4 regions of the Pseudomonas sp. FG47 genome follow, and region 1 is predicted to be linked to each of the others. Evidence: predicted binding sites of a transcription regulator. Region 1 holds the regulator's gene; each other region holds the start of a gene.

Evidence for each region. Region 1 encodes FliA, which starts transcription of late flagellar genes. Its sites were predicted from a motif close to CTAAAGTTTNNNNNNNNNNNGCCGNTAA; they were not measured.
Region 2: the regulator FliA is predicted to act here: its motif matches at 3,976-4,003, upstream of ACODS5_RS18715 (flagellin N-terminal helical domain-containing protein).
Region 3: the regulator FliA is predicted to act here: its motif matches at 4,889-4,916, upstream of ACODS5_RS07860 (methyl-accepting chemotaxis protein).
Region 4: the regulator FliA is predicted to act here: its motif matches at 5,567-5,594, upstream of motA (flagellar motor stator protein MotA).

Annotation. Positions count from the first base shown of each region.
Region 1 is NZ_JBMDJI010000049.1:1,340-8,813, forward strand. Features, by position in the region: gene flhA (flagellar biosynthesis protein FlhA) at 1-1,003, shown strand, start outside; gene flhF (flagellar biosynthesis GTPase FlhF) at 1,015-2,328, shown strand; gene fleN (flagellar synthesis regulator FleN) at 2,443-3,276, shown strand; gene fliA (RNA polymerase sigma factor FliA) at 3,273-4,013, shown strand; gene ACODS5_RS22775 (chemotaxis response regulator CheY) at 4,117-4,491, shown strand; gene ACODS5_RS22780 (protein phosphatase CheZ) at 4,510-5,298, shown strand; gene ACODS5_RS22785 (chemotaxis protein CheA) at 5,311-7,474, shown strand, end outside.
Region 2 is NZ_JBMDJI010000028.1:20,471-27,944, forward strand. Features, by position in the region: gene fliT (flagellar protein FliT) at 1-18, opposite strand, end outside; gene fliS (flagellar export chaperone FliS) at 29-430, opposite strand; gene fliD (flagellar filament capping protein FliD) at 559-1,947, opposite strand; gene ACODS5_RS18710 (flagellar protein FlaG) at 2,021-2,371, opposite strand; gene ACODS5_RS18715 (flagellin N-terminal helical domain-containing protein) at 2,447-3,895, opposite strand; gene ACODS5_RS18720 (ketoacyl-ACP synthase III) at 4,138-5,067, opposite strand; gene ACODS5_RS18725 (flagellar hook-associated protein 3) at 5,351-6,913, opposite strand; gene flgK (flagellar hook-associated protein FlgK) at 6,926-7,474, opposite strand, start outside.
Region 3 is NZ_JBMDJI010000006.1:120,869-128,342, reverse strand. Features, by position in the region: gene ACODS5_RS07875 (heavy metal response regulator transcription factor) at 1-516, opposite strand, end outside; gene ACODS5_RS07870 (multidrug efflux RND transporter permease subunit) at 526-3,618, opposite strand; gene ACODS5_RS07865 (efflux RND transporter periplasmic adaptor subunit) at 3,615-4,778, opposite strand; gene ACODS5_RS07860 (methyl-accepting chemotaxis protein) at 5,002-6,585, shown strand; gene ACODS5_RS07855 (YkgJ family cysteine cluster protein) at 6,621-7,355, opposite strand; gene ACODS5_RS07850 (hypothetical protein) at 7,352-7,474, opposite strand, start outside.
Region 4 is NZ_JBMDJI010000027.1:47,125-54,598, forward strand. Features, by position in the region: gene ACODS5_RS18535 (histidine kinase) at 1-755, opposite strand, end outside; gene serB (phosphoserine phosphatase SerB) at 891-2,105, shown strand; gene asd (archaetidylserine decarboxylase) at 2,267-3,130, opposite strand; gene rhdA (thiosulfate sulfurtransferase) at 3,140-3,949, opposite strand; gene ACODS5_RS18555 (HDOD domain-containing protein) at 3,996-5,528, opposite strand; gene motA (flagellar motor stator protein MotA) at 5,659-6,510, shown strand; gene motB (flagellar motor protein MotB) at 6,514-7,474, shown strand, end outside.

The DNA of each region.
Region 1 (7,474 bases):
CGGCTACCGCCTGATCCCGCTGGTCGACCGCAACCAGGGTGGCCAGTTGCTGGCGCGCATCAAGGGCGTGCGCAAGAAGCTTTCCCAGGACCTGGGCTTCCTCATGCCCACCGTGCATATTCGCGACAACCTCGACCTGGCCCCCAGCGCCTACCGCCTGACCCTGATGGGGGTGATCCTGGCCGAGGCCGAGATCTACCCGGACCGGGAACTGGCGATCAACCCCGGCCAGGTGTTCGGCACCCTCAACGGCATCGCCGCGCACGACCCGGCATTCGGCCTGGAGGCGGTGTGGATCGACGTTGGCCAGCGTGCCCAGGCGCAGTCATTGGGCTACACCGTGGTGGACGCCAGTACCGTGGTCGCCACTCACCTCAACCAGATCCTGCAGAAGCACTGCCATGAACTGATCGGGCATGAGGAAGTGCAGCAATTGCTGCAGGTGCTGGCCAAGGTCTCGCCGAAACTGGCCGAGGAAGTGGTGCCGGGTGTCATTTCATTGTCGGGCCTGCTCAAGGTGTTGCAGGCGTTGCTTGCCGAGCAGGTGCCGGTGCGCGACATCCGCAGTATTGCCGAAGCCATCGCCAACAATGCAAACAAGAGTCAAGATACCGCCGCGCTCGTGGCGGCGGTACGTGTCGGATTGTGTCGCGCCATCGTGCAAAGCATTGTCGGCGTTGAGTCCGAGCTGCCTGTAATCACCTTGGAACCAAGGTTGGAACAGATTTTGCTCAATAGTTTGCAAAGGGCCGGGCAAGGTCAGGAAGACGGTGTTCTTCTTGAACCAAGCATGGCCGAAAAGCTTCAGCGTTCGTTGATCGAAGCCGCCCAGCGCCAGGAAGTGCAGGGCCAGCCGGCCATCCTCCTGGTTGCCGGCCCGATCCGCGCCATGCTGTCGCGCTTCGGTCGCCTGGCTGTACCGAATTTGCATGTTTTGGCGTATCAGGAAATACCTGACAACAAGCAAGTCACCATCGTTGCCACCGTGGGCCCCAATGGCTGAGGTAGTGGGTTATGCAAGTTAAGCGTTTTTTCGCCGCCGATATGCGTCAGGCCATGAAGCTGGTCCGTGATGAGCTCGGCTCCGACGCCGCCATCATCGGCAACCGGCGCATCGCTGGCGGTGTCGAACTGACGGCTGCGCTGGACTACAAACTGTCCGCCCTGGCCCCGCGCGTACCCAACGTCGAGCTGGAGGACGAGCTGCGCAAGACCCAGTCGCGCATCGTTACCGCTCAGGCCGAACTGAGCGGCCGTGGCGAGGCGGGCGAGGGCGGTAACCGCCAATTGTTTGCCGGCCAGTCGCTGACCGCGTCCGAGCCGCTGATCGAGCCGCAGGTCGATGAGCCCGCGCCAGTAGCCGCTCCGGCCGCCGCAGCGGTCGACCCACGCCTTTTCGATGCCATGCGCTTCGAACTCAATGGCCTGCGCGAGCTGCTCGAAGTCCAGCTCGGTTCGCTGGCCTGGAGCCAACTGCAGGGCAGCAAGCCGCAGCAGGCCAATCTCTGGCGCCGCCTGCAGCGCCTGGGCCTGTCTGGTGGCCTGGCTCGCGAGCTGCTCGAGCTCACCGCCGAAATCGAAGAACCGCGCCAAGCCTGGCGCATGGTCCTGGCGCACCTGGCGCGGATGATCGACGTGCCCGAGATCGAACCCATCGAAGAAGGCGGGGTGATCGCCATGGTCGGCCCGGCCGGCATGGGCAAGACCACCACCCTGGCCAAGCTGGCCGCGCGCTATGTGCTCAAGTACGGCGCGAACAACCTGGCGCTGGTGAGCATGGACAGCTTCCGCATCGGCGCCCAGGAACAGCTCAAGACCCTGGGGCGGATCCTCAACGTGCCGGTCACCTACGTCGACCCGGGCGAGTCGTTGGCCCAGGCCCTGGAACCATTGCTGCGCAAGCGCGTGGTGCTGATCGACACCGCCGGCCTGCAGGCCAGCGACCCGGCCCTGCGCATGCAGCTGGAAACCCTGGCCGGGCGCGGTATCGCCGCCAAGAATTACCTGGTGCTGGCAACCACCAGCCAGAAACAGGTGCTCACCGCCGCCTACCACAGCTACAAGCGCTGCGGCCTGGCCGGGTGCATCCTGACCAAACTGGACGAAACGGCCTGCCTCGGCGAAGTGCTGAGCCTGGCCATTCGTCACGAACTGCCGGTGGCCTATCTGACCGATGGCCCACGCATTCCCGACGACCTGCAATTACCGCGCAAGCACCAGTTGGTGAGCCGCGCGGTCAGCGTGCAGCTGCAGGACGAGCCCAGCGACGAGGCCATGGCCGACATGTTCGCTGATCTGTACCACAACCCTGGCAAGCGCGCGGGTTGAGGGTGAATACTGTGCAAAGTACCTACATCATGGGGTTGTCCGGCCGGACCGTGGCCTTGACTGTTCAGCCCCTCATGTGGCCTGGGTCCAAGCGAGACAAGGTAAAGAACAGACATGGGTAGCATGCATCCCGTACAGGTGATCGCCGTGACCGGTGGCAAAGGTGGCGTCGGCAAGACTAACGTTTCAGTGAACCTGTCCCTAGCGCTGGCCGAGCTCGGCCGTAGGGTCATGTTGCTGGACGCCGACCTGGGCCTGGCCAATGTGGACGTGCTGCTGGGGCTCACGCCCAAGCGCACCCTTGCCGATGTCATCGAGGGCCGCTGCGAGCTGCGCGACGTGCTGTTGCAGGGGCCGGGTGGTGTGCGCATCGTGCCGGCGGCCTCCGGCACGCAAAGCATGGTGCACCTGGCGCCGGCGCAGCATGCCGGGCTGATCCAGGCTTTCAGCGAGATCGGCGACAACCTCGACGTGCTGGTGATCGACACCGCCGCAGGGATCGGTGACTCTGTGGTCAGCTTCGTTCGCGCCGCCCAGGAAGTGCTGCTGGTGGTGTGCGACGAACCCACCTCGATAACCGACGCCTACGCCCTGATCAAGCTGCTCAACCGCGATTACGGCATGAACCGCTTCCGCGTGCTGGCCAACATGGCCCAGAGCCCGCAGGAAGGCCGCAACCTTTTCGCCAAGTTGACCAAGGTCACGGATCGCTTCCTCGACGTCGCCCTACAATACGTCGGCGCCGTGCCTTACGACGAATGCGTGCGCAAGGCGGTGCAGAAGCAGCGAGCAGTCTATGAGGCCTTCCCTCGGTCCAAGTGCGCGCTGGCCTTCAAGGCCATTGCGCAGAAGGTCGACAGCTGGCCGCTGCCTGCCAACCCGCGGGGCCACCTGGAGTTCTTCGTCGAGCGCCTGGTGCAACCCACCAGCGCAGGGCCCGTGCTATGAACGCGAGCGGTTTCAAGATGTACAGCAAGGCGGCGAAGGACGCCCAGTACGAGCTGGTTGAACGCTACGCGCCGCTGGTCAAGCGCATCGCCTACCACCTGCTGGCGCGGCTGCCGGCCAATGTCCAGGTCGAGGACCTGATCCAGGCTGGCATGATCGGCCTGCTGGAAGTGGCCAACAAGTACGACGCCAGCAAGGGTGCCAGTTTCGAGACCTACGCCGGTATTCGTATCCGTGGCGCCATGCTCGACGAGGTGCGCAAGGGCGATTGGGCGCCGCGTTCGGTGCACCGCAACACGCGCATGGTCAGCGATGCGATTCGCTGTGTTGAAGCAAAGACCGGTCGCGACGCTAAAGATCACGAGGTTGCTGCCGAACTCCAATTGAGTCTCGATGATTACTACGGGATTCTGAACGACACCTTGGGCAGCCGCCTGTTCAGTTTCGACGACCTGCTACAGGACGGCGAACACGAAGGGCTGCATGAGGACGGAGCCAGCGGCCAGCTGGAGCCATCGCGGGACCTGGAGGACGAGCGCTTCCAGGCCGCCCTGGCCGATGCCATCGCCAACCTGCCGGAGCGCGAGCGCCTGGTCCTGGCGCTGTACTACGACGAAGAACTGAACCTCAAGGAAATCGGTGAGGTGCTGGGGGTCAGCGAGTCGCGTGTCAGCCAGTTGCACAGCCAATGCGCGGCACGTCTGCGCAGCCGTCTGGGTGAATGGCGGGCGCGTTGAGCCAAGGTTTGATGCAGTCGTATTTTGTGGTGCCGAATTGATTGACTGCGCGCTCGGCGCCGAGCGCGTTTAAGACTGCTTGGAGGTCTAATTGAACAAAGACATGAAAATCCTCATCGTTGACGATTTTTCGACGATGCGGCGGATCATCAAGAACCTGTTGCGTGATCTGGGCTTCACCAATACCGAAGAGGCCGACGACGGCACCACGGCACTGCCGATGCTCGAAGCCGGGCATTACGACTTCCTGGTGACCGACTGGAACATGCCTGGCATGTCCGGTATCGACCTGCTGCGCAAGGTGCGTGCCCACGATCGTCTCAAGGGCATGCCCGTGCTGATGGTGACTGCCGAGGCCAAGCGCGACCAGATCATCGAGGCGGCCCAGGCCGGCGTCAATGGCTATGTGGTCAAGCCTTTCACCGCCCAGGTGCTCAAAGAAAAGATCGAGAAGATCTTCGAACGCGTCAACGGCTGAGTCACGTCAGGGGGCGCCATGGAGTCAATCAACAACTCGCTGGGTGAGTTCGAATCAACCCTGAAGAAGCATGCCCAGGAGCTGGTCGAGAGCCTTGAGCGCGGCCGGTTCGGCGAGGCCGTGCAACTGATCCACCAACTGAACCAGACCCGCGACCGCGGTCTGTACCAGGAAGTGGGCAAGCTCACTCGCGAGCTGCACAGCGCGATCGTCAGCTTCCAGATCGACCCGGCGATGCCGCAGGCCGAGGAAGTCTCGCAGATCACCGATGCCACCGAGCGCCTCTCCTACGTGGTGCGTCTCACCGAAGGTGCCGCCAACCGCACCATGGACCTGGTGGAGGAGAGCACCCCGGTGCTCAATGCACTGGCAAGCCAGGCCCAGGACCTGTCCGCCGACTGGCAGCGCTTCATGCGCCGCGAAGTGGCGGCGCCGGAATTCCGCGAGCTGGTCAAGCGCGTCGACAGTTTCCTGACGCACAGTGCCGAAGGCAACCGCAAGGTCTCGGGCCACCTCAACGACATTCTGCTGGCTCAGGACTATCAGGACCTGACCGGCCAGGTGATCAAGCGGGTGACCGCGCTGGTCACCGAAGTAGAAAGCAATCTGCTCAAGCTCGTGCTGATGGCCAGTCAGGTCGACCGCTTTGCCGGCATCGAACATGACCACCAGCAGCTGCGTGCTGAAAAAGATCAAGAAAAACATCCGACTCGGGGTGAAGGTCCGCAGATTCATGCCGATAAGCGTGAAGACGTCGTGTCCGGTCAGGACGATGTCGATGATCTGCTGTCCAGCCTGGGTTTTTAAGGAGCACGTTTAATGAGCTTCGGCGCCGATGAAGAAATCCTCCAGGATTTCCTGGTAGAAGCCGGCGAAATCCTCGAGCAACTGTCCGAGCAACTGGTCGAGCTGGAAAGCCGGCCCGATGACGCGGACCTGCTCAATGCGATTTTCCGCGGTTTCCACACTGTAAAAGGGGGCGCCGGCTTCCTCCAGCTCAACGAGCTGGTGGAGTGCTGCCATATCGCCGAGAACGTGTTCGACATCCTGCGCAAAGGTGAGCGTCGGGTCGACGCCGAGCTGATGGACGTGGTGCTCGAGGCACTCGACACGGTCAACAGCATGTTCGGCCAGGTGCGCGAGCGCAGCGAAGTGACCCCGGCCACCCCGGAGCTGCTGGCGGCGCTGTCGCGCTTGGCCGAGCCGGGTGGCGCCGAAGCGCCGGCCCCAGTGGTCGAGGCCGAGCCGGTCGCCGAGGTAGCGGCCACCGAGCCCGACATCACCGACACCGAGTTCGAGCAACTGCTCGATTCGCTGGATGCGGTCAAGGCCGAAGCAGCCGTTCACGAGCAGATGCAAGGCGAGCAGGTCACTGGCCAGGGTGACGAAATCACCGACGCCGAGTTCGAGTCGCTGCTCGACCAGTTGCATGGCAAGGGCCAGTTCTCGGCTGAAGCAGCCGTCAGCGAGCCTACGGCCGCGGCGCCGACCAGCGACGAAATCACCGACGATGAGTTCGAATCGTTGCTCGACCAGTTGCACGGCAAGGGCACCTTTGCTGTCGACGCCCTGCCGACTGCCGTGGCGGCGGCCCCGGCGGCGGACAGCGCCGCGCCGGTTGCCGCGGGCGACGAAAATATCAGCGAACACGAATTCGAAGCGCTGCTGGACCAGTTGCACGGCAAGGGCAAGTTCTCCGGCGATGCCGTCGCTGCCGAGGCACCCGCCGCTGCCGTGGCTGCCGCGCCGGCGGCGCCCAAGGCCGAGGTCAAGCCGGTCGCCAAGCCAGCGCCAGCGCCTGCCGCCGCTGCAGCACCGGCTGGCAAACCTGCCGCGCCAGCCCGTGCGCCAGCCGCTGCCGCCGAAAAGCACGGCGCCAGCGAAGCGGAAACCACCGTGCGCGTCGACACCGCGCGCCTGGACGAAATCATGAACATGGTCGGCGAACTGGTGCTGGTGCGTAACCGCCTGGTGCGCCTGGGCCTGAACAGCGGCGACGAGGCCATGTCCAAGGCCGTGTCCAACCTCGACGTGGTCACCGCCGATCTGCAGACCGCGGTCATGAAGACTCGCATGCAGCCGATCAAGAAAGTCTTCGGCCGCTTCCCGCGACTGGTCCGCGACCTGGCCCGCCAGTTGAAGAAAGAGATCAACCTGGAGCTGGTCGGTGAAGAGACCGACCTCGACAAGAACCTGGTCGAGGCCCTGGCCGACCCGTTGGTGCACTTGGTGCGCAACGCCGTCGACCATGGGGTCGAGATGCCCGATGAGCGCGAGGCCTCCGGCAAGGCACGCACCGGCCGCGTGGTGCTGTCCGCCGAGCAGGAGGGCGACCACATCCTGCTGTCGATCTCCGACGACGGCAAGGGCATGGACCCCAGCGTGCTGCGGGCCAAGGCCGTGGAAAAGGGCCTGATGGACAAGGACGCGGCCGATCGCCTGAGCGAGTCGGACTGCTACAACCTGATCTTCGCCCCGGGCTTCTCGACCAAGACCGAGATCTCCGATGTGTCCGGTCGTGGCGTCGGCATGGACGTGGTGAAGACCAAGATTTCCCAGCTCAACGGCTCGATCAACATCTTCTCGGCCAAGGGCCAGGGCTCGAAGATCGTCATCAAGGTGCCGCTGACCCTGGCGATCATGCCGACGTTGATGGTGATGCTGGCCAACCAGGCGTTCGCCTTCCCGCTGGTCAACGTCAACGAGATCTTCCACCTCGACCTGTCGCGCACCAACGTGGTCGATGGCCAGGAAGTGGTGATCGTGCGCGACAAGGCGCTGCCGCTGTTCTACCTCAAGCGCTGGCTGGTCCAGGACCACGAGCACGAGGAACAGCACGAAGGCCATGTGGTGATCCTGTCGGTCGGTACCCAGCGCATTGGCTTCGTGGTCGACCAGCTGGTTGGCCAGGAAGAGGTGGTGATCAAGCCGCTGGGCAAGATGCTGCAGGGGACCCCGGGCATGTCCGGCGCCACCATCACCG
Region 2 (7,474 bases), on a different contig from region 1:
TTGCAGCGCGCTGCTCATGGTTGACTCCTCAGCCGGCCGGCTGTGCATCGGCAATGGCATCCCAACCGCTCTTGACGGTGATCAGCAGTTGCGCGACCTCGTCGATGATCGCCGGGTCGTTGTCGATGTTAGCCTGCATCAGGCGGTTGGTCATGTAGGCGTACAGGCTCGACAACTGCTCGATATAGGCAGGGTCCGCGCTCTTCTGCGCATCGAGACCGTCGCTCAGGCCAATGATGATATCGATCGCCTTGCCCAGCATCAGGCCTTTTTCGGCGATGTCGCCACGGGCCAGCGCACCTTTGGCCTGGGCCATGCGATCGAGCCCACCCTCCATCAGCATCTGCACCAGGCGATGGGGCGTGGCTTCGGAAATCTGGGCATGGGAATTGACCTTCTGGTACTGACGAAGGGCTCTCATGGGATTCATCTTGCGACCTCGTGACGGGCAAAAACGACTGGTTCGATAGTCTTTGTATCGGGCCGGCGAAGAAAAACTTTACCGACCGCTGAGCTGAAGCCGGGCATCATGCCCGGACTTCAGCCGACGTTCACGGATTATTTATCGTTCTTGGCGTTGTTCAACGCGTTGAGCGTCCCCAGCACGTTCTGCTGCTGCTGACGCAGCTGCGAGACCAGGGTATCCATGTGGTTGTACTTATCCTGCAAGCTGACCCGCAGGGCTTCCATGCGTGTATCGAGGGTGTCCTGCTCGGTCTTGAGCTTGGTCAGGCTTTCAGACAGCGTTTTGGAACGCTCAGCGAGGGTACCGGTGCTGGCCTTGGCATAAGGTTCGGTGACCTTCTGCAGGCGAGCGAGCATGCCGTCCTTGCCATTGAAGATACTGGTCAGGTCAGCGGCATTGGTGGCCGCGGCCTTGTCCCACTTCTTGTCGTCCAGGCTCAGTAACCCACCATCCTGTGACGAGGTGACGCCAAACGCGGCCAGCGACTTCATCGTGCCGTTGCCGGACAGCGCGTTCATCTCTTCACGGATCGACGATACCAAGGCACGCATGGAGGCATCCCCGGTAAGCGCCGCCGGCGTCATGGTACCATCGGCGTTCTTGGTCACCCGGGTTTCGGCATTGACCACTTTCATCAGTGCGTTATAGCTGTCAATAAAGCCCTTCAGGCCCGACTTCAGCGCAGTGGTGCTGGTGGTCAACGACAGCGTGGTCTTGACCAAGGCTTCGCCTTCCTTTTCCTTGGGAGAGACACCCACCAGCTTGATATTCAGACCGCTCACCGCGTCACTGATATCGTTGGTCTTGGACTCCATGGCAATGCCATCAAGCGTGTACTTGGCGTTCTCAGGCTTATCCACAACGGTGTAGCCAGTATCAAGACCGGAATTGCCCGACAGGGTGATATCGGAGCCAACGCCCATCTTGTTGGAGGTGATCACCAGGCGCGAACCCGAGGCATCGGTCAACACGTTGGCACTCAGACCGGCGGTCCCGAACTGACTATTGATCGCCTCGCGCACCTGTTGCAACGTGGCGCCCGGCGGGATGCTGACGTCGTGATCCTTGCCATTCTGGGTGATCGTCAGCTTGGTGGCGGTGGTCCCGGGGTTGACCACGCTGTTCGCGCCATTGGAGTAAACCTTGGTGGACACCTTGGATGCAGACGCCAATTTTTCCACTTGCAGACTGAACGAGCCATTGGCCGCGCCCGCGCCAGCGGTAATGGTGGCAACCTTCTCATCCGAAGACTTCAATGCCAAACCGCCGAAGCTGTTGTCGTTGGTCATGCTGGTCAACGCGCCACGGAAGGCATCCAGGGCCGCCTGGATCTTGCCGATCGAGGACAATGTGGTGGTTGCCTTCAGTGTCTGGGTATTGATCTGTGCCTGCTTCGGCGCCTTTTGCGCGTCCACCAGGGACTTCACAATCGCCTGGGTATCGATGCCCGAACCGATACCGCTGATTGTTGAACCTGCCATCATTGCTCTCCTTGTACGGTGGCTGCCGGATCCTTGGCGGAAAAATCCCTAGAAAGATCGGCAGCAACAAAAATCATGCCAGCCCGTCGAACAGCAGGCTACTGGCTTCACTGAGGCTTTGCGCCAGCTTCAGCGCGGTTTCCGACGGAAGTTGGCGGATCACGTCACCCGATTCGGTGGCGATCACCTTGACCACGACCCGGCCGGTGGAATCATCGATGGAAAAATCCAGCTTGCGCTGGCTCGACTGGACGAAATCACGAATTTCGCCAACCGCCTTTTCCAGATCCTCGCGGGTATGCGGCTTGTCGTCCGCGGCCGCCGCCTCCTGCACCTTGACAGGCGCCAGTGGCTCCTTGACAGCGGTCACCGCCTGGGGCTGCAGCGAAGGATACACCTGGTTGAGCTTGACACTCATGTCCATGTTTCGAACTCCTCATGTCAAAAAGGCGAAAGGGCACGTAAACGCGCCCTTCCACCTCTTACTCAGACGCCTGAATTACTGAAGCAGTTTCAGGACCGAGGAAGGCAGCTGGTTAGCCTGCGACAGGATCGCAGTCGAAGCCTGCTGCAGGGTCTGCTGCTTGGTCAGCTCTGCAGTTTCCGAAGCGAAGTCCACGTCCTGCACGGTGGAGCGGGCAGCGGTGGAGTTCTTCTGGATGTTCTGCAGGTTGTCGACAGTGGTGGCCAGACGGTTCTGGGTAGCACCCAGGCCCGAACGGACGCTGTCAATCGAACCAATGGCCTTGTCGATAACGGCCAGGGCGTTTTGGGCCTTGGTAGCGTCGGTGACGTCGGTGTTGGAGATGGTGGTTTTAGACGAAGTGGCCGCAGTGGTACCAGCAGCAGCAAACAGACTGTCAACACCAGCACCGTTCAGAGCGTAGCCCTTGGCGGAGTCCAGCGACACAGCGCCAGTGGCGATGATGTCGGTGGCAGCCAGAGCGGTACCAGCAGCAGCGTAGGCACCTGCGCCATCACGAGTATTGACCTTGATACCAGCCTGAGCACCGGCATCGCTGGCGCTGAACTTGATGTTCTCACCGGTATCGGACTTGATCGACAGGGCGCCGTTCGACTCGTCGTAGTTGACGCTGATACCCAGCTTGGCGGCGTTGGACTTCAGCTGGTCAGCCAGACCGGCAGTATCGGTTGCGCCAACGATCTTGACCGACTGGCCACCGACGTCCAGGGTGAAGTTAGCCGACTTGGTGGCAGCACCAGCGATGGCGGTGGCGTCCACTTCCAGCTTGACTTCGGTGCTGGCGGTAGCGGTCAGGCCACCGATTGCGCCGTTCATGTTGGCAGCGATTTTCTTGGCCGAATCACCAGCAGCGACGGCTACGTCTTTGGTCTGGCCGTTACCGGTAACGGTGATGGTGCCAGCCTTGACGCCAGTGTCGTTAGGGGTGATAGCAACGCTCTTGATCTGCTGGGAACCGATGTTGCTGGCAGCAACGTTTTCCAGAGTCAGGTTGATGGTTTCGTTGGCGTTGGCGCCGACCTGGATGGCCTTGGTGCCGTAGGAACCGTCCAGCAGCTTCTGGCCACCGAAGGTGGTGGTAGCGGAAATACGGTTCAGCTCGGCGGTCAGAGCCTGGTATTCGTCGTTGTTCGACTTACGGTCGTCGGGGCTCAGGGAGCCAGTGGCCGAGGACAGAGCCAGGGTACGCATTTTTTGCAGGATGTCGGTCGAAGCCTGCATCGCGCCTTCGGCGGTCTGGGCGATCGAGATACCGTCGTTGGCGTTCTTGACTGCTTGGCCCAGGCCGTTGATCTGGCTGGTCAGGCGGTTGGCGATCTGCAGGCCGGCAGCGTCGTCTTTGGCGCTGTTGATGCGCAGGCCGGAAGACAGGCGCTGCATCGAAGTGGTCTGGGCGGTGCTGGCCTTGTTCAGGTTAACCTGAGTAGTAACCGAGGCAATGTTGGTGTTTACAGTTAAAGCCATGACGAAATCCTCGTTGGATGGGTACTGCGGCTTCCGGCCCTGGCATCCGCCGGGTATGGCCTAGAGAACCTTCGTAATGGTTATCGTCGTTTGCGGGGGTTGCTTGAGGGCATTTTCAAAAAAAAAATGCCATCACCCCGCCACCCCTACAAAATCAGGGGGTTAAGGTACCGATAGACGATCAACGGGCAAAAAAAGCGCCTGGCGGGATACGCCAGGCGCTGCTTCGTGCAAGCGCTGATTCAGCCCCGGTAAAGGATCGCCGAACCCCACGACAGACCGACACCGAAGCCACTGATGGCCACGCGCTTCCAGGTACTGTCGAGCATGTGCTTCTGCAACAGCAACGGCACGCTGGAGGACACGGTATTGCCGGTCTCGAGCATATCCTTGACGAACTTCTCCGGGTGCTGCTCTTCAAAGCGGCGCGCCACGGCATCGACGATGGCCGCACTGCCCTGGTGAATGCAGAACGCGTCGATATCCGCCGACTGCAGGCCACTGGCCTCGAGCAGCTCATGCAGGTGCGCCGGCACCTTGACCAGGGCGAAGTTGAACACCTGGCGGCCATTCATGAAGAAGGTGCCATCGCTGACCTTCAAATGCTCGGCACCCGAGCCGTCGGTGCCGAAACGCGCCTCGCCCAACTGCCACACGGCATCTTCGCCCATCCAGGTGGCGGTGGCGGCATCGCCGAACAGCATGGTGGTGTTGCGATCTTCCGGATCGACGATCTTCGAATAGGGATCGGCGGTGATCAACAGGCCGTTCTTCAGCCCCGCCGCCTGCATGAAGCCCTTGATGGCATACAGGCCGTAGACATAGCCGGAGCAGCCCAGCGACACGTCAAAGGCCGCCACGCGGGTCGACAGGCCCAATTTGTTCTGCACGATCGCCGCCGTGTGCGGCAGCCCTTCTTCGTCACCGTTCTGGGTGACCACGATCAGCACATCGATCGCCTGCGGATCCAGCTCCAGGTTGTTGGCGAACAACGCGCGGGCGGCCTCGACGCAGAGGTCGGAGGTTTCCTGCTCATCGGCCTTGCGCGGCAGGAACGAGGCACCGATCTTGCCGAACATGAACGCTTCGTCCTTGCCGAACTTCGCACCCTGGACGTAGTTGTCCAGGCCAGCGGTAGGCACGTAACTCGCAATGCTTTTGATGCCAATCATTCTGGCTTCCCAATGAAAACAGCCAAAGACCACCACTCGATGAATTGAGGGCGCCAATACCGGGTCGAAACCACTGCAGCCCGAGACAGGCCGAAACCAGACTGTCGCTCGCACACCGGTAACAAAATGCTGCAGCAGCTGCCGCATAGAATACAGGGAAGATGCGCGTTTTGACTCATTGGTCACACTCATTTATCGGCAAAAGCGCCCCAGCGCCGCGCCACAGACACGAAAAAGCCCCGGCAGCACACAGCTGACCGGGGCTTTTTTAGCGCAGGCGCGATCAGAGCTTGTTGAACAGGCTCAGCTGCGAGATCCGCGAGAACGCCAGTTGCGAGGCCTCGAGCATGGCTTGCTGCAAGGTCAGCATGATCGATGCTTCGGCCATGTCGGTGTTACCGATGGCATCCTGGGTGACCTTGTTGGCCGTGCTCAGGCTGGTGTTTTCCTGACGCTGGATATCCAGCGAGTTGCCACGGGCGCCGATCGAGCCCCGGGTGATATCGACCTGTTCGCGCGCGCTGGCCAGGTTGGCCACCGCCGAGGCGACGGCGTTCTTGATGGCGAGGTTGTTGCCCGCGGTGCCGGGCGGCGCGTCCAGCGCCGAGCGCAACTGGCTGATGGTCTCCAGCACGCTCTGGTTCTGGTGGTTGTTGGCGTTGATGGCGAACTGATCACCCGCCTGCGGCGCGCCGGACACCTGGTAGGTCACGCCAGCGACCGTCAACGACGGCGCGGTGAACGTACCGCTGGCCACCGGCTTGCTGTCGGCGGTCAAGGGCTGGGCGTAGAACTCGTAGGTGTTGGCCCCGGTGAACTTGATCACCGCGCCATTGCTCGGGAAGGTGCTGCGGTAAGCCGCCTGGTCGGTCACGGCGCTGCCGGTCACCTGGGCGCTGGACGGGTTGCCGGCACCGCGCACGCTGGTCAGCGAATCGGGGCGCGCCTGCACGCTGAATTCACGGCCAGCGACGATGGCATCGGCGTCCTCGCCCTCTTTGAGCGACACATTGACTTCGAACTCGACGCCGCGCAGGGCGATGCGGTTGCCACCCTCGGTCTTGCTGTCGAAGGTGCCGTTGGTGGGCGTCTCGGCGGTGATATCGTTGCCCAGGGCATCGGTCACCTTGTACTGGGTGGCACTGGTGAAGGTGATCTTGTACGGCTGGCCTGCGGTGAAGCTGTCGTTGAAGCTATTGTTCGAGGTCAGCAGGCCCGGCGACAGCGCGACCTTGCCATCGTCGACCGGCGGCGCCACCAGGGTGGACTCGGTACGGCTCTTGTTCTTGGCCGAATCGAAAATGCTGAAACCGGTGTCGTTGGTCGCCAGGCTCAGGGTGTCGGACACCTGCAGGCTCAGCTGGGTCTGGTCGCCCTGGTAGCTGTAGGTGCCGTCGGCATTGCGCACATAGGGCGGCGACGAGGTCTTGGTGCCACCGAACATGTAGTCGCCGTTGGCGTCGCGGGAATTGAGCAGGCCGAAAATGTTGGCCTCGATCTCTTTCAGCTCGCCACTGATGGACACGCGGTCGGCATCGGTCACGCCAGCCCCGCCAGCGCGCAGGGCCAGTTCACTGGCACGCTGCATGGCTTCGTTGATGGTGGCCAGCACGCTCTCTTCCTGCAGCAGCGAGTTGTTCACCGTGGTCATGTTGCCATCGTACTGCTTGAGCAACGCCTGCTGCTGCTGCAGCAACAGCAGGCGCGCGGCACCGACCGGATCGTCGGCGGCGGTCTGGATACGCACGCCGCTGTCGATCTGAGTCTTGCTCTTCATCAGGTCGGCGAAGTTCTTGGTGTAGCTACTGGCGCTCGCCTCATAGAACTGAGCGGTGGAAATACGCACGATGGCTACTCCTTACAAAGCGTTGATCAGGATGCTGAAGGTTTCTTGCGCCGCCTTGATGATCTGCGACGACGCGGTGTAGTAATGCTGGAACTTGATGAGGTTGGCCGCCTCATCGTCCAGGTTGACACCGGAAACCCCGTTGCGGCTTTCCTTGGCCGAGTCGAGCACGGCCTTGGTCGCAACGGTATCGATTTTGGCCTGGTTGGCCTTGGCGCCGACGCGCTCGACCAGCGAGGCATAGGCCGAGGTAAAGCTGGAGCCGGTACCGGAGTTCAGGCCCACCGTGGACTTGGTCTGCAACCCGAGCAGCGCCTGGGCGTTGCGGTTGTCGGACTTGCCGTCGGCATTGAAGCCGAAGGTAAAGCTGTCGTTGGTCGCCGGGCTGCCGCCAACAGTGGTCTCGACGCTGAAGGTCCGCGGATTGCCGCTGCCATCGAGGATCGGCGCTCCCGCGGCATCGCGCATCGGCACATTGATGGTCAGCTTGTTGTCCTGGCCCGGCACGATGGTACCGGTGCCGATGGCCACACCCTTGGAGTCGTACAGGGTGTAGCCCTG
Region 3 (7,474 bases), on a different contig from region 1:
GGCGGTCTTGGACAGGATCTCGCCCTGGCGCCGGGCCAGCACGCTGAGCAGCGAGAACTCCTTGGCGGTCAGGTCCAGGCGCTGGCCGGCCCGGCTGGCCTTGCGCGCCATCAGGTCGATCCACAGGTCCGCCACCTGGATCTGCAGCGGTTCATGAATGGCGCTGCGCCGGGTCAGGGCCTGCAACCGGGCCACCAGTTCGAGGAACGAGAACGGTTTGCCCAGGTAGTCGTCGGCGCCTTCGCGCAGGCCGTGGATGCGGTCCTCGACCCGCTCGCGGGCGGTGAGCATGATCACCGGCGTCTGCTTGCGCGCCCGCAGTGCGCGCAGCACGCCGTAGCCATCCAGGCCGGGGAGCATCACGTCGAGCACGATCACCGCGTAGTCGCCTTCGAGCGCCAGGTGCAGGCCGTCGATGCCGTCGCGCGCCAGGTCGACGGTAAAGCCCTGTTCACTGAGGCCACGATGCAGGTAGTCGGCGGTTTTTTCTTCGTCTTCGATGATCAGCACACGCATGGTCTTGTCTCAACTGGCGGTCGGCGCGGGGGCGACGGTGGCCTGGCGGCGGTGGAACAGACGCTCCAGGGCCAAGTATATGACCGGGGTGGTGAACAGCGTCAGGGCCTGGCTCACCAGCAGGCCGCCAACCACGGCGATGCCCAGTGGCTGACGCAGTTCGGCGCCGGCGCCGAAGCCGAACATCAGCGGCAGCGCGCCGAGCAATGCGGCCAGGGTGGTCATGATGATCGGGCGGAAGCGCACCAGGCACGCCTGGTGGATCGCCTGCTCGGGCGTCATGCCGTGGTTGCGCTGGGCTTCGAGGGCGAAGTCGATGAGCAGGATGCCGTTCTTCTTGACGATGCCGATCAGCAGCACCACGCCGATCAGGCCCATGATGGTGAAGTCCTGGCCCATGGCCCAAAGCAGGATCAGCGCGCCCAGGCCCGCCGAGGGCAGGGTGGAGATGATGGTCAGCGGGTGCACGAAGCTCTCGTAGAGCACGCCGAGGATGATGTACACCGCCACCAGCGCGGCGAGGATCAGGTAGGGCTGGCTCGACAGCGAGCTCTGGAACGCCTGGGCGGCGCCCTGGAAGTTGCCGGCGATGGAGTCGGGCATGCCCAGTTCGCGCTGGGTGCGTTCGAGGATCTGCACCGCATCGCCCAGGGCCACGCCGGGGGCCAGGTTGAACGACAGGTTGGCCGCCGGGAACAGGCCGTCGTGGCTGATCGACAGCGGCCCGGTGCTGGGCGGCGCGACATGGGCCAGGGCCGACAGCGGCACCATCTCGCCGGACAGCGGCGAGCGCAGGTAGAAGTAGTTGAGGCTCTCGGCCTTGCCGCGCTGGCGGGCGTCCAGCTCGAGGATCACCTTGTACTGGTTGGTCTCGGTCTGGAACTCGCTGATCTGCCGCTGGCCGAAGGCATCGTACAGCGCCTGGTCGACGTCGGTGGTGGTCAGGCCGAAGCGCGCCGCGGCCTGGCGGTCGATGTCGATGCGGGTGACGCTGGCGCCCAGTTGCAGGTCGTTGGACAGGTCGCGGAACGCCGGATTCTCGCGCAGGCGTTCGGTCAGGCGCTGGGTCCACAGGTTCAGCGCAACGCCGTCGTTGCTCTTGAGCACGTACTGGTACTGGGTGCGCGACGGCCCGGAACTGAGGTTGATGTCTTGCCCTGCGCGCAGGTACAGGACGATGCCGGGAACCTGCGCCAGTTTCGCGCGCATGCGGTCGATCCATGCGCTGGCCGACACGTCGCGCTCGCCACGGGGCTTGAGGGAGATCCAGAAGCGCCCGTTGGCGATGGTCTGGTTGCTGCCGGTGACACCGACCGAATGGGAGAAGGCGCGCACCGCCGGGTCGGCTTCGATGATCCTGGCCAGGGCCTTGTGCTTCTCGATCATCGCGGGGTAGGACACATCGGCCGCCGCCTCGCTGGTGCCGAGGATGAAACCGGTGTCCTGCAGCGGGAAGAAGCCCTTGGGGATGGCCACGTAGCCGACCACCGCCAGGGCCAGGGTCAGGCCGAACACGCCGAGGGTGACACGCTGGTGCGCCAGGGCCCGGTCCAGGCCCTTCTCGTACCAGCGCACCAGGCGCTGGCCGAAACCGTCATGCTGCGTCTCGGGCGGGCGGCGCATGCACAGCGCGGCGAGGGTCGGCGCCAGGGTCAGCGAGACCACCACCGAAATCAGGATGGTCGCGGTGGCGGTCAGGGCGAATTCCTTGAACAGCCGGCCGACCACACCGCCCATGAACAGCAGCGGAATGAACGCGGCGATCAGCGAGAAGCTGATCGACACCACGGTGAAGCCGATCTCGCCGGCACCCTTGAGCGCGGCGGTACGGCTGTCGTCGCCGGCCTCCAGGTGGCGGTGGATGTTCTCCACCACGACGATGGCATCGTCCACCACGAAGCCCACGGCGATGACGATGGCCACCAGGGTGAGGTTGTTCAGGCTGAAGCCGAACACGTACATCAATGCGCAAGTGGCGATCAGCGACACGCCGAGCACGCTGGAAACGATGAAGGTCGCCGACCACTGGCGCAGGAACAGCGCCATCACCCCGATCACCAGGGCCACGGCGATCAGCAGGGTCAGCTCGACCTCGTGCAGCGAGGCGCGGATGGTCTGCGTGCGGTCCTGCAGCACCGATACCTCGACCGCCGCCGGCAGCATTTCCTGCAGGCGGGGCAGGGCGGCCATCACCCGGTCCACGGTGTCGACGATGTTCGCCCCGGGCTGGCGGAAGATCACCAGGTTCAACCCCGGCTGTTCGCCGGACCAGGCCCTGACGTAGGCGTTCTCGGCGCCGTCGATCACCTTGGCGACGTCGGCCAGGTGCACCGGGGCGCCATTGCGGTAGCTGACGATCAGCTTCGCGTAGTCCTCGGGGTGGAACAGCTGGTCGTTGGCGGCCAGGGTCGACACGCTGTGCTCGCCGTACAGCGCGCCCTTGGCCAGGTTGAGGCTGGTCTGCTGGATGGCCTGGCGGATGTCGGCCAGGGTCAGGCCGATGGCGGCGAGCTTTTCGGGCTGGGCCTGCACGCGGATGGCCGGGCGCAGTTGCCCGGTGATGTTGATCAGGCCGACGCCGTCGATCTGGCTGAGCTGGCGGGCCAGCAAGGTCTCGGCGTAGTCGCTCAGCTGGTTGCCGGGCATCTGCGCCGAGCTGACGGTGAGGATCAGCACCGGGCTGTCGGCCGGGTTGACCTTGCGCCAGGTGGGCGGGCTGGGCAGGTCCTGGGGCAGCCGCGCGGTGGCGGTGTTGATCGCCGCCTGGACCTCCTGGGCGGCGGTGTCGATGTTCTTGTCGAGGGTGAACTGCAGAATCAGGTTGGTCGAGCCCAGGGCGCTGCTGCTGGTCATCTGGGTCATGCCGGGGATGGCGCTGAACTGCACTTCCAAGGGCGTGGCGACCGACGATGCCATGGTTTCCGGGCTGGCACCGGGCAACTGGGCGGTAACCTGGATGGTCGGGAAGTCGGCCTCGGGCAGCGGCGCCACCGGCAGGCGCGGGAAGGCGATGGCACCGAGCAGCACCAGGGCGAAGGTCAGCAGCAGGGTGGCGATGGGGTGGTCGATGCACCAGGCCGAGACGCCGTTGCGGGTGTTCATGGCTGGCTCCTGCTTTCGGCCATTTGCGCCGGGGCAGGGGTGTCGGGGGTGACTTCCACGGTGCTGCCGGGCTTGAGCCGCGACTGGCCGTCCAGCACCAGGCGATCGCCGGCCTTGACCCCGGCAATGACGTTCAGCGTGCTGTCCTGGTACACCACCTTGACCGGTACGGCGCTGACCTTGTCGCCGTCCAGGCGGTAGACGAAGTGGCCGTCGATGCTGCGCTGCACCACCGGTGGCGGCACCACCAGGGCGTCCTCGTCCACCGCCGTGCGCAGGCGCACGGTAACCAGCTGGCCCGGCCACAGGCGTGCGTCTCGGTTGTCGAACTCGGCCTTGACCCGCACCGTGCCGGTGGTGGCCGAGACCTGGTTGTCGATCAGCATCAAGTGCCCCTTGGCGAGCAGGCTGCGTTCGCCGTCGGCGTCCAGGTAGGTCTCCACTTCGGCGGGCGTGGCCGCGTTGAGCAGGCCCTGCAGGACTGGCAGCTGCTGTTGGGGCAGGGCGAACTCGACGGCGATCGGGTCGATCTGGGTGACGCTGAACAGGCTCTGGGTGTCGCTGGTGCGTACCAGGTTGCCAGGGTCGACGTTGCGAATGCCGACGCGGCCGCTCACCGGCGAGCGGATCTGCGTGTAGCTGAGCTGCACCGCGGCATTGTCGATGGCCGCCTGGTTGCCCTTGATCGTCGCCTGCAACTGGTTCACCAGCGCCTGCTGCTGGTCGAGGGTCTGCTTGGACACGCCGTCGTCGCTGCTGAGCAACTGGTAGCGCTTGAGGTTGACGTTGCCCACCTGCAACTGCGCCTGGGTCTGGCCGAGCTGGGCGCGGGCCTGGTCGAGGTTGGCGCGGATCGCCCGGTCATCGAGGGTGGCCAGCAGGTCGCCCTGCTTGACCCACTGGCCTTCCTTGACCAGCACCTGGGTCAGCACGCCCTCGACCTGCGGGCGCACCTCGACGCTGTGCAGCGACAGCACCGAGCCGATGGCGTTCAGGTAGCGCGGCACGTCCTGCTGGGCCACGGCGACCACGCGCACCGGTATCGCGCTGGCGGCGCGGTTGACCGGGGCTTCGCGGCGCAATCCCTGCCAGGCGCCGATGGTGATCAGCAGGACAAGGGCCAGGGCGGCGAGTACGAGGGAGCGGGACGGACGTCGCATCGGGGCGGGCACCTTGGCCAAAGGGCTGGGAAATGGATTGGGCTATTGCAGGGTTATAGCGCGCCTACCGGGTCGCCAGCGTGACGCCAGGCTGTCACGGCTGTCAGTTTCGATCGTTTGATGGCCAAGTGCCAATACCCTGCCGTGGATCAATATTGCCCCCGCGTTTGACCCTAGAGTCGTACGCCCTGCCGATTTTCCCGTACAACAACGAGAGCCTCCGATGAAGTGCAATATGCCTGTTACCGGTCGCGAAGTGGATTACCCCGGCGACGCCAACATCCTGTCCACCACCGACCTGGACAGCCGCATCACCTATGCCAACGACGATTTCCTGCGGGTCAGCGGGTTCCCGCGCGAGGAGTTGCTGGGCAATCCCCACCACATCGTCCGTCATCCCGACATGCCACCCCAGGCCTTCGCCCAGATGTGGCAGGCGCTCAAGGCTGGGCGCTCGTGGATGGGGCTGGTGAAGAACCGTTGCAAGAACGGCGACCACTACTGGGTGAGCGCGTTCGTTTCGCCGATCAGCAGCGGCGGGCAGGTGCTGGAGTACCAGTCGGTGCGGACCAAGCCTGGGATCGAGCAGGTCGCGGCGGCCGAGCGGTGCTATGCAAGGTTGCGCGAAGGCCGGCGTGGCTGGCGCGAGCGCTTGCCGGTGCTGCAGTTGGGCACGCGCTTGTCGCTGGCGGTCGGTGTGGTGCTGGCGCTGGTGATCGGCGCGGGTCAATGGTGGCTGGGGGCACCGCTGCTGGAATCGCTGGTGGAGATGGTGGCGGCGGCGGGCTTGAGCAGCCTGGCGATCCTTGGGCTGCTGCGCCCTTACGAGCGGCTGCGGCGGCAGGCCCAGGCGATCGCCGACAACCCGCTCAGCCAGCACCTGTACACCGGCCGGCGTGACGGCCTGGGGCAGATCGAGTTCGCCATGCGCATGCTCAAGGCGCAGCTGGGGGCGGTGGTCGGGCGCATCGGCGACACCTCCTCGCGCCTGGCCGGGCACTCCGGCTCGCTGGTCGAGGCCTTGCACAGCAGCCACGCCAACAGCCTCGAGCAGCAGAGCGAAGCCGACCAGGTGGCCACGGCGATCCACCAGATGAGCGCCAGTGTCGCCCAGGTGGCCAGCAGCGCGCAGATGGCGGCGATGGCGGCTGACCAGGCCGAGGACGAGACCCAGTCAGGCCACCAGCTGGTCGATCGCAACCGCTGCGCGATCCAGGACCTGGCCGGCTCGCTGGTGGAAGCCAGCGAGGTGATCCAGCAGTTGGAGAACCACAGCAGCGAGATTTCCGGGGTGCTCGACGTGATCCGTGGCATCGCCGAGCAGACCAACCTGCTGGCGCTCAACGCCGCCATCGAGGCGGCGCGTGCGGGCGATCAGGGGCGGGGGTTCGCGGTGGTCGCCGACGAGGTGCGTGGCCTGGCCCAGCGCACCGCGCAGTCGACCCACGATATCCAGCGCATGATCGGCGCCCTGCAGGACGGCGCCCGCGCGGCGGTGCAGGTGATGCAGCAGAGCAGTGCCCATGCCGGGCACAGCGTCGAGCAGGCGCAACTGGCCAGCGATGCGCTGGACAGCATCAGCGTGCGGGTCAACCAGATCAACGAGATGAGCCTGCAGATCGCCGCGGCGGTGGAGCAGCAGAGCCAGGTCAGCGAGAACATCAACCGCAACATCACCAGCATTCGCCAGGCCAGCGAGGCGACGGTCAGCGTCGGGCAGCGCAGCCACAGCAGCGCCAGTGACGTGGCCGACCTGGCCAAGGACCTGCGGCGGTTGGCCGATGAGTTCTGGCGGCGCTGTCAGTGAATCGGTGATCGGCCTTGCCGCGCGATCGAATCTAGCTAGAAACCGATGAACGCATAGTAGACCGGCGTATCGCCCGTCACCTGCAGGCAATGGTCCTGCAGGTCGGCGGCAAGCGCCTCGTCCTGCACATGCACCACCCACGGTCCATCGACCGCCCGTGGCGCCTGCTCCAGTACCGAGGCAAACGCTGCCATGTCCGGCAGCCACGCGGTAAACCCGTTACCCTTGAGTGCACTGGTGGTCATGCCCAGTGCCTGGCAGATCGCCACCTTGGCCGCGATATCGTCGCGGTCGGCCTGGCGTGAAGCCTCGATCAGGGCACGCAGCGCCTCATCCACCGGCAGACTGCCGTGAATCAGTTCCGGCCCTTGCGTCCAGGCCTCGGGCGGGCAGTCCTTGTTTTCCGGGCGCAGCGGCAGGTGCGGGTTGATCTCCGCCGGGTAGATGCGACAGACCAGCGGGCGGCTTTCATAGATGCCGCACAGGTCATTGTCATCGAGGTTGCGGCAGCGTCCCGGGTTGAACGCGGCGAAAGTCACCGAGACCTGCAACTGCGCGTCACCGCATGGCACCGGGTGCGACCGGCGCAGCACATGCTCGCGCTGGTCCGTCGGCATGCCAGGGCCATCGACGAGAAAACCTTCGATCAGCACCACTACCTGGCCGCCGGAGATCGCCCACTGTCGGGCCTCGGCCAGGGTCAAAGGCACATGATGGCCGGTGCAGCATTTACCGCAACCGGTGCAGGCGAAACGAATACTGTCGCTCATCGTTTGCCGGCTTCCCATTCCGTGGTGAAGGCCTGCTGGCGTTGGCGGTCATAGAGGCACAGCTCGGTACCGGTGCGGTTCTGCATGTGCTTCTGGGGGTAGGTGCCCTCGATCAGCAG
Region 4 (7,474 bases), on a different contig from region 1:
TTGGGCGCGGGCAGCTCGTCGAAGTCGTCTTCATCGTCCTCGACTTCGGGCTCCGGCGGCGGCGGCGGGGCCAGGCGCGCGTGCAGTTGGCGGGCGAGGTCGCCGATTTCGTCCTGGCGGTCGATGGCCGGGGTGTAGGGGTGCGGGTCGCGCAGCCATACGCGCAGTTGCAGCAGCGGCGTGGAGATGAAGCGCCCGAGGCGCAGGCTCAGGGTCAGCGCCAGGGCCAGCAAGATGGCGGCAAGGATGCCCATGCTCTGCAGGCTGATCAGCATCGGCTGCTGGAACTGGCTCATGTCCAGGCTGATACGCAGCTGGCCGGCAGTCACATCCTGGAAGGTGATCTTGGTCTGGTACACGCCCTCGGCTTCGCCCAGCAAGCTGTTGCGCGGGCGCTGGCCGGCCTCGGCGAGGATTCGGCTGTCCACGCTGTAGATGGCGGCGTGGGCCACCAGCGGGTTCTTAACCAGGTTGCCGAGCAGCACGTTGAGGCTGAGGATGTCGTTGGACACCAGCAGCTCGGTCGCCGAGGTGGCAGTCTGGGTGGTCAGGCTCTGACCCACGGCGTCGGCCTGCTCATGCATGGCCTGCTTGAACTGCAGGCCCATGACGCAGGCATAGATCACCAGGGCCAGGGCCACCAGGAAAATATTGTGGCTGGCGATACGCAGGGCCAAGGGGATTCGGCGCTGGCTCAGGGCTCGGTAGATCATCAGGAAGAAGTTGTCGGGTTTGACGGGCGTGGGCCGGTTCACAGAGCGCGGCTCTTCATGGCGAGAAAGTTGCTGCGCAGTATAGCGATACGTGTTTTGTCGGCAAAGTGGCGTTGGCACCCGATGGTCACGGAAAATCGGTAGAATGCGCATTTTTCATCGAGTTGGAGCCCGGTCTTGCGCGAAATCGTCCTGATCAACATCACTGGGGAGGACCGTCCAGGTCTTACCGCGGCCATCACCGGCGTCCTGCTCCAGGGCGGTGTGAACATTCTCGACATCGGCCTTGCTGTCATGCACGGCACGCTGTCGTTCGGCATTCTGGTCGACATCCCCGACAACGAGGTGGCCACCGCGCTGCTGCAGAGCGTACAGGCCAAGGCCCATGAGCTGAACCTGCAGGCGCGCTACACGCCGATCTCCGAGGCCGACTACCAGCACTGGGCCGACAGCCAGGGCGAGGCACGCCACATCGTCACCCTGCTCAGCCGCCGAGTCACGCCACAACAGTTGCAGCGGGTCAGCGCCATCATCAGCCAATACGGCCTGACTATCGAGCGTATCGAGCGCCTGTCGGCCCGCGTGGCGCTGGGTGCCCAGATCGAGAAGGGCAAGTCCGCGCTGGAAATCTCCGTGCGTGGCGAAGCCAGCGACGCCCAGGCCCTGCGCGGCGACTTCTTCGCCCTGTCCGAAGAGCTGAACATCGACATCGCCTTCCAGCGCGACGACCTGTTCCGCCGCAACCGCCGTCTGGCGGTGTTCGACATGGACTCGACGCTGATCGAGGCTGAGGTCATCGACGAGCTGGCCAAGGCTGCCGGTGTCGGTGAACAGGTGGCGGCGATCACCGAGCGCGCAATGCGAGGCGAGCTGGATTTCCGCGCCAGCTTCAAAGAGCGCATGGCGCTGCTCAAGGGCCTGGACGTGGGCGTACTGGACCAGATTGGCGCCTCGCTGCGCCTGACCGAGGGTGCCGAGCACCTGTTCGCCGAGCTCAAGCGCCTGGGCTACAAGACTGCGATCCTTTCCGGCGGCTTCTCCTACTTCGCCAAGCAGGTACAGGCGCGCCTGGGCATCGACTACGTATTCGCCAACGAGCTGGAGGTGGTCGACGGCAAGGTCACCGGCGTGGCCGTCGAGCCGATCGTCGATGCGCAGCGCAAGGCTGATCTGCTACAGCAACTGGCCAGTGAAGAAGGTCTGCAGCTCGAGCAGACCATCGCCGTGGGCGATGGCGCCAACGACCTGCCGATGCTGTCCCTGGCCGGCCTGGGGGTGGCCTTCCGCGCCAAGCCGCTGGTGCGTCAGTCGGCCAAGCAGGCGATCTCGACCCTAGGCCTGGATGGTGTGCTGTACCTGCTCGGCGTACGCGATCGCGAAGCGCGCGGTTGATCTTGAGCCTTGGGGCTGCGCTGCAGCCCTTTCGCCGGCAAGCCGGCTCCTACAGAGGTTTGCGTTCTCACTGTGGGAGCCGGCTTGCCGGCGATGGACCGCGTAGCGGTCCCAATGAAAAAGGCCCTGCTGAGCAGGGCCTTTCTTGTTGCAGCAGTCAATCAGGCCTGGGCCGGTTGCGCCAGCAACTCACCCATGCGCACGGCGGAGCCGGCACCGAGGCTCTCGGCCCACTTCACCTGCTCTGGCCCGAACAGCACGATGGCGGTGGAACCCAGCTTGAAGCGGCCCAGTTCGGCGCCTTTTTCCAGGTGGATCGGCGCACGGCTGGCGTCGTCATAGCGGAAAGTCTTCAGCTCGCGCTTCGGCGGCGTGACCAGGCCGGCCCAGACAGTCTCGATCGAGGCGACGATCATCGCGCCAACCAGCACCACGGCCATTGGCCCGCGCTCGGTGTCGAACAGGCACACCACGCGCTCGTTGCGGGCGAACAGCTCCGGTACGTTCTCTGCGGTGGTCTGGTTGACCGAGAACAGCCGGCCCGGCACGTAGACCATTTCGCGCAGGGTGCCGGCCAGCGGCATGTGCACGCGGTGGTAGTCCTTGGGCGACAGGTAGATGGTGGCGAATTCGCCGCCCATGAACGGCGCGGCCAGGGCCGGGTCGCCGCCCAGCAACTCCAGGGCGCTGTAACCGTGGCCCTTGGCCTGGAAGATGCGGCCGTGCTCGATCGGGCCGAGCTGGCTGACCGCGCCGTCGGCCGGGCAGAGGATCGCGCCGGGGGTCTCGTCCAGCGGACGGGCGCCGGGCTTGAGGGCACGGGTGAAGAAGGCGTTGAAGTGCTCGTAGGCGCTGAGGTCTTCGACCAGTGCCTCGGACATGTTCACCTGGTAGCGCTTGGCGAACCAGGCGGTGAAGGCGTTCTTGAACCAGCGCGCGCGGCACTCGGCGACGCAGCCGGCCAGCCGCGACAGCAGGTGGTGCGGCAGCAGGTACTGGCTGATGATGAACAAGCGGGATTTCATTGAGCGTCCTTAAACTTCGACGGGCGTGTCGGGGTGGTTGCCCCATTCGCCCCAGGAACCGGCATAGCCCTTCACCCGTGGATAGCCGAGGGCTTTGGCCACGAGGTAGGTGAAACCGGAGCGGTGGTGGGTCTGGCAATGGGTGATCACTTCCTTGTCGGGAGTGATGCCCAGGTTTTGCAGGACTTCGGCGATGTCCTTGCGGATGCGCAGGTGGTCGTTGAGGTCCATGCCGGCGGTCCACTCGAAGTTGATCGCGCCGGGAATATGCCCACCCTTGGCCGCCAGGACTTTCTCGCCACGGTACTCTCCAGGTGCACGAGCATCCCAGATAGCCAGATCGGTGGCGCCCAGGCGGCTCTGCAGGTATTCACGGGTGGCAGTGGGTTCGTCATGCAGTCGTAGGCTTACCGTGCCGTCGGCGTTTTCAGGCACCTCGGTGGACAGTGTGTCCGCCGGCCAGGCCTGGATACCGCCGTTGAGGTAGTGGTAGGCCTTGTGGCCGATCACGTCGAGCAGCCAGATGAAGCGCCCGGCCCAGCCGCCGCCTTCGTCGTCGTACACCACGTATACCGCGTCGTCGCGGTGGCCGAGCTCACCGAACAGTTTTTCCAGGTCGGCGCGGGCCGGCAGCAGGCCCGGTGCCGGTGGCTGGCCCAGTTGGGTGCGCTTGGGATCGACGAAACGGGCCCCGGGGATGTGGCCGCTGCCGTAGCGGTTGACGCTGGTCAGATCGACCAGGATCAACTGCGGCGAATCCAGACGCGGCAGCAGGTCCCCGGGTTCGATCACCAGGGGCAAGCCGGAAAAGTCAGTCATCCACGGTCTCCAGGGTGCAAAGGGGGCGATTGTAGCGCAAGGCTCATCAATTGCGGTTGCCGAAGGTGGCCAGGGCGCGCTCGATGCATTGCGCGGTTTTACCGAAGGCCTGCACGCTGACATCGGCCAGGGGCTTGCCGGCCTGGTCGGCCACCGCCAGCATCAGCACCTGGTCGCCGACCGCCAGCGAGCGCAGCAGCAAGTGTTCGCCACGGAAGAAGGCGCGCAGCGGCGCCGGCAGCAAGGCGCTGAACTGGGCGTGGTTGTCTGGCGTCAGGCGCAGTTGGCCGGCCTTGCTCATCAGTTTTTGCAGCAGCTTGTGCTGTGGCAGCGACAGCGCCATGGCCGCGGCCTCTTTCGGCAGGCCGGCCGTTTGCTGCACGCGCAGGTAGTCGCTGGCCTTGTCCAGGCTCAACAGCATCACCCGTTGCATGCCGCAGGCCAGCAAGGCATCGCGGGCCTGACTGGCCAGGTGCACGCCGTTGCTGAATGGGCTGGGCTGGGCCAGCAAGGTCTGGCACAGCGCGCGCCAGCGGCCGAGGTCCTCGGTGCTGGGCGGCGGTGGCGTGAGCATGTCCGGGTGCGGGCGGCGCTGGTGCCACGGCCAGATCAGTGCCTCGGCCGGATGGAACAGGGCATGCCGGGCGTGATGGCGGGCACTGGCCGCGGCCTGCTGGTGAACCTGCTGCTGGACGTCGTCCAGGCTGGTTTGCAGGTATAGCGCGGTGAGCAGCTGCCAGCGCAGCAGGTGCGGGTTGTCCCAGCCGACCTGGGCGGCCAGGGCCAGGCCGTTGGCCAGCAACACGGTGTTCGGCGGCTGGTTGAACCAGCGACGCAGGGCCGGCTGTTCATCCAGGCGTTGCTGCTGCGCCAGTGGGTCCTGTTCGCGGGCGATGGCCAGCACCTGGGCCAGTTGCTCGCGCTCTTCGAGCAGCAGGCGATAGCCCTGGATGACCCACTCGGGCAGGCGCCAGTGTTCGGCCAGGCTGCGGCACAGCTGCATCAGGCGCACTCCGAACAGCTCCTGCTCGACTGCGGCGGCGTCCTCGCCTTTGTGGATAACCCGCAGTTCCCAGGTGTCGAGCAGCTTGGGGTAGGCCAGGGCCAGCGGCCACATTGGCGAGAGGAACAGCAGGCTGCCCCAGTGGATTTCTTGCCACAGGCGCGCCAGGCGGCTGGCGAACAGGCCGTTGGCCTGTTGCGTGGCGTGCTGGCTGATCAGCAGGAACTGGCGCAGCACCGGCGGGATCTCGTCGGCCGGCAGCGCTGGCAGGCGCGCCAGCAGCTGGCTGGTGCGTGCAAGACCGAGGCGGTTGAGGGCGATTTCCAGGCTTTCGGCGGGCTCGGCCTGGCTGGCATTGGCCGAATGGTTGGCCTCGCGCATCACGCACAGCACCAGCGCGGGGCTATCCTGCATCAGTTCGGCAATGTCGCGCAGGGATCGACGGCTGTCGTTGATGGCCTGTAGAACGCGGTCGTGGCTGTCTTTGGGCACGGGTACTCGAATCCCGTCGAGCAGCTTTACCCAGGCCTCTAGACTCGATGGCGGCTGACTTGGCACCTTGGTTTCAATTGGCATATTGACATCAGTCCGAACTGGCTTTTCGCAATGAGTGGCTATAGTCTGGCGCAGTTCTGCCGATAAGTAGAAGAAGAGTTTTCAAGCTTCCGTCCCCCATCCTGACCACGACAGCAAGTGCTTCCAACTTATGGCTAAAATTATCGGCATCATCGTCGTATTCGCGAGCGTGCTCGGCGGCTACGTGCTTTCCCACGGCAAGATCGCGGCCCTGATCCAACCGTTCGAGGTGCTGATCATCGGCGGTGCGGCCTTTGGTGCGTTCCTCCAGGCCAACCCTGGTTACATGACCATGCATGTGATCAAGAAGTCGCTGAAGATGTTCGGCACCCGTTTCACCCACACCTTCTACCTGGAAGTGCTGGGCTTGGTGTACGAGATCCTCAACAAGAGCCGTCGTGAAGGCATGATGGCCATCGAGGGCGACATCGAGGACGCGGCGGCCAGCCCGATCTTCGCCAAATATCCCGCGGTACTCGGCGATGAGCGCATGACCGCGTTCATCTGCGACTACCTGCGCATCATGTCCACCGGCAACATGGCGCCCCATGAGCTCGAAGGCCTGTTCGACATGGAACTGCTGAGCATGAAGGAAGAGCTCGAGCACCCGTCGCATGCGGTCACCGGCATCGCCGACGGCATGCCCGGCTTCGGTATCGTCGCGGCGGTACTGGGCATCGTGGTGACCATGGCCTCGCTGGGGGACGGCGACCAGAAGTCCATCGGCCTGCACGTGGGTGCGGCGCTGGTCGGTACTTTCTTCGGTATTCTTGCCGCCTACGGCTTCTTCGGCCCGCTGGCCAACTCCCTGCGCCACGACGCCAAGGAAGAGCTGAACGTCTATGAGGCGATCAAGGCCTCGCTGGTGGCCTCGGCCTCCGGCATGCCGCCGTCGCTGGCCGTGGAATTCGGGCGCAAGGTGCTGTTCCCGGCGCACCGTCCGAGCTTCGCCGAGCTGGAACAAGCAGTACGCGGTCGCTAAGCCATGGAGAACAATCAGCCCATCATCGTCAAGCGCGTCAAGCGCTTTGGCGACGGCCACCACGGCGGGGCCTGGAAGATCGCCTTCGCCGACTTCGCCACGGCGATGATGGCGTTCTTCCTCGTGCTGTGGCTGCTGTCCACCGCCACGCCCGAGCAGAAGATCGCCATCGCCGGTTACTTCAAGGACCCGATCGGTTTCTCCGAGAGCGGCACCCCGTACATCATCGACCTGGGCGGCACGCCGCAGTTGGCGCCGGAAAGGACCATCAACCCGGAAGAGAAGTCCGAGCCGACGCCTGATACCAGCCTGCAGCTGGACAAGGACAAGGTCGAGACCATGGCCGAGCAGGTTGAGCGCGAACGCCTTGAGCTGTTGCTGCAAGAGCTGCAGAACAAGGTCGAGGAAAATCCGCAGCTGCAGAAGTTCAAGGACCAGATCCTGTTCGAGATCACCCAGGACGGCCTGCGCATCCAGATCATGGACGCCGAGAACCGGCCGATGTTCGACCTGGGCAGCGCGCGCTTGCAGCCGTACTTCGAGGACATCCTGCTGGCGATGGCCGACACCATCAAGGCGGTGCCGAATAAGATCAGCATCAGTGGCCATACCGATGCCAAGCCGTACTCCGGTACCGGCGACTTCGGCAACTGGGAGCTGTCGGCCAACCGCGCCAACGCGGCGCGTCGTGCGTTGGTCGCTGGTGGCTATCCGGATGAGCAGGTGGCGCGGGTGGTCGGTTATGCGTCGTCGTCGCTGTTCGACCGGGCCAACCCGTTCAACCCAGTCAACCGGCGCATCGATATCATCGTCCTGACCAAGAAGGCCCAGCGCGATATCGAGGGTGAGCAGGGCAAGCCGGACGCTGCGCCGCCTGCCGCTGAAGCACCGCCCGCGGGCGCTGAATCAGGTGCGGCCGCGACACCGGGCGATACGCCGATGCAGCCGCGCGAGCTGCGCCAGA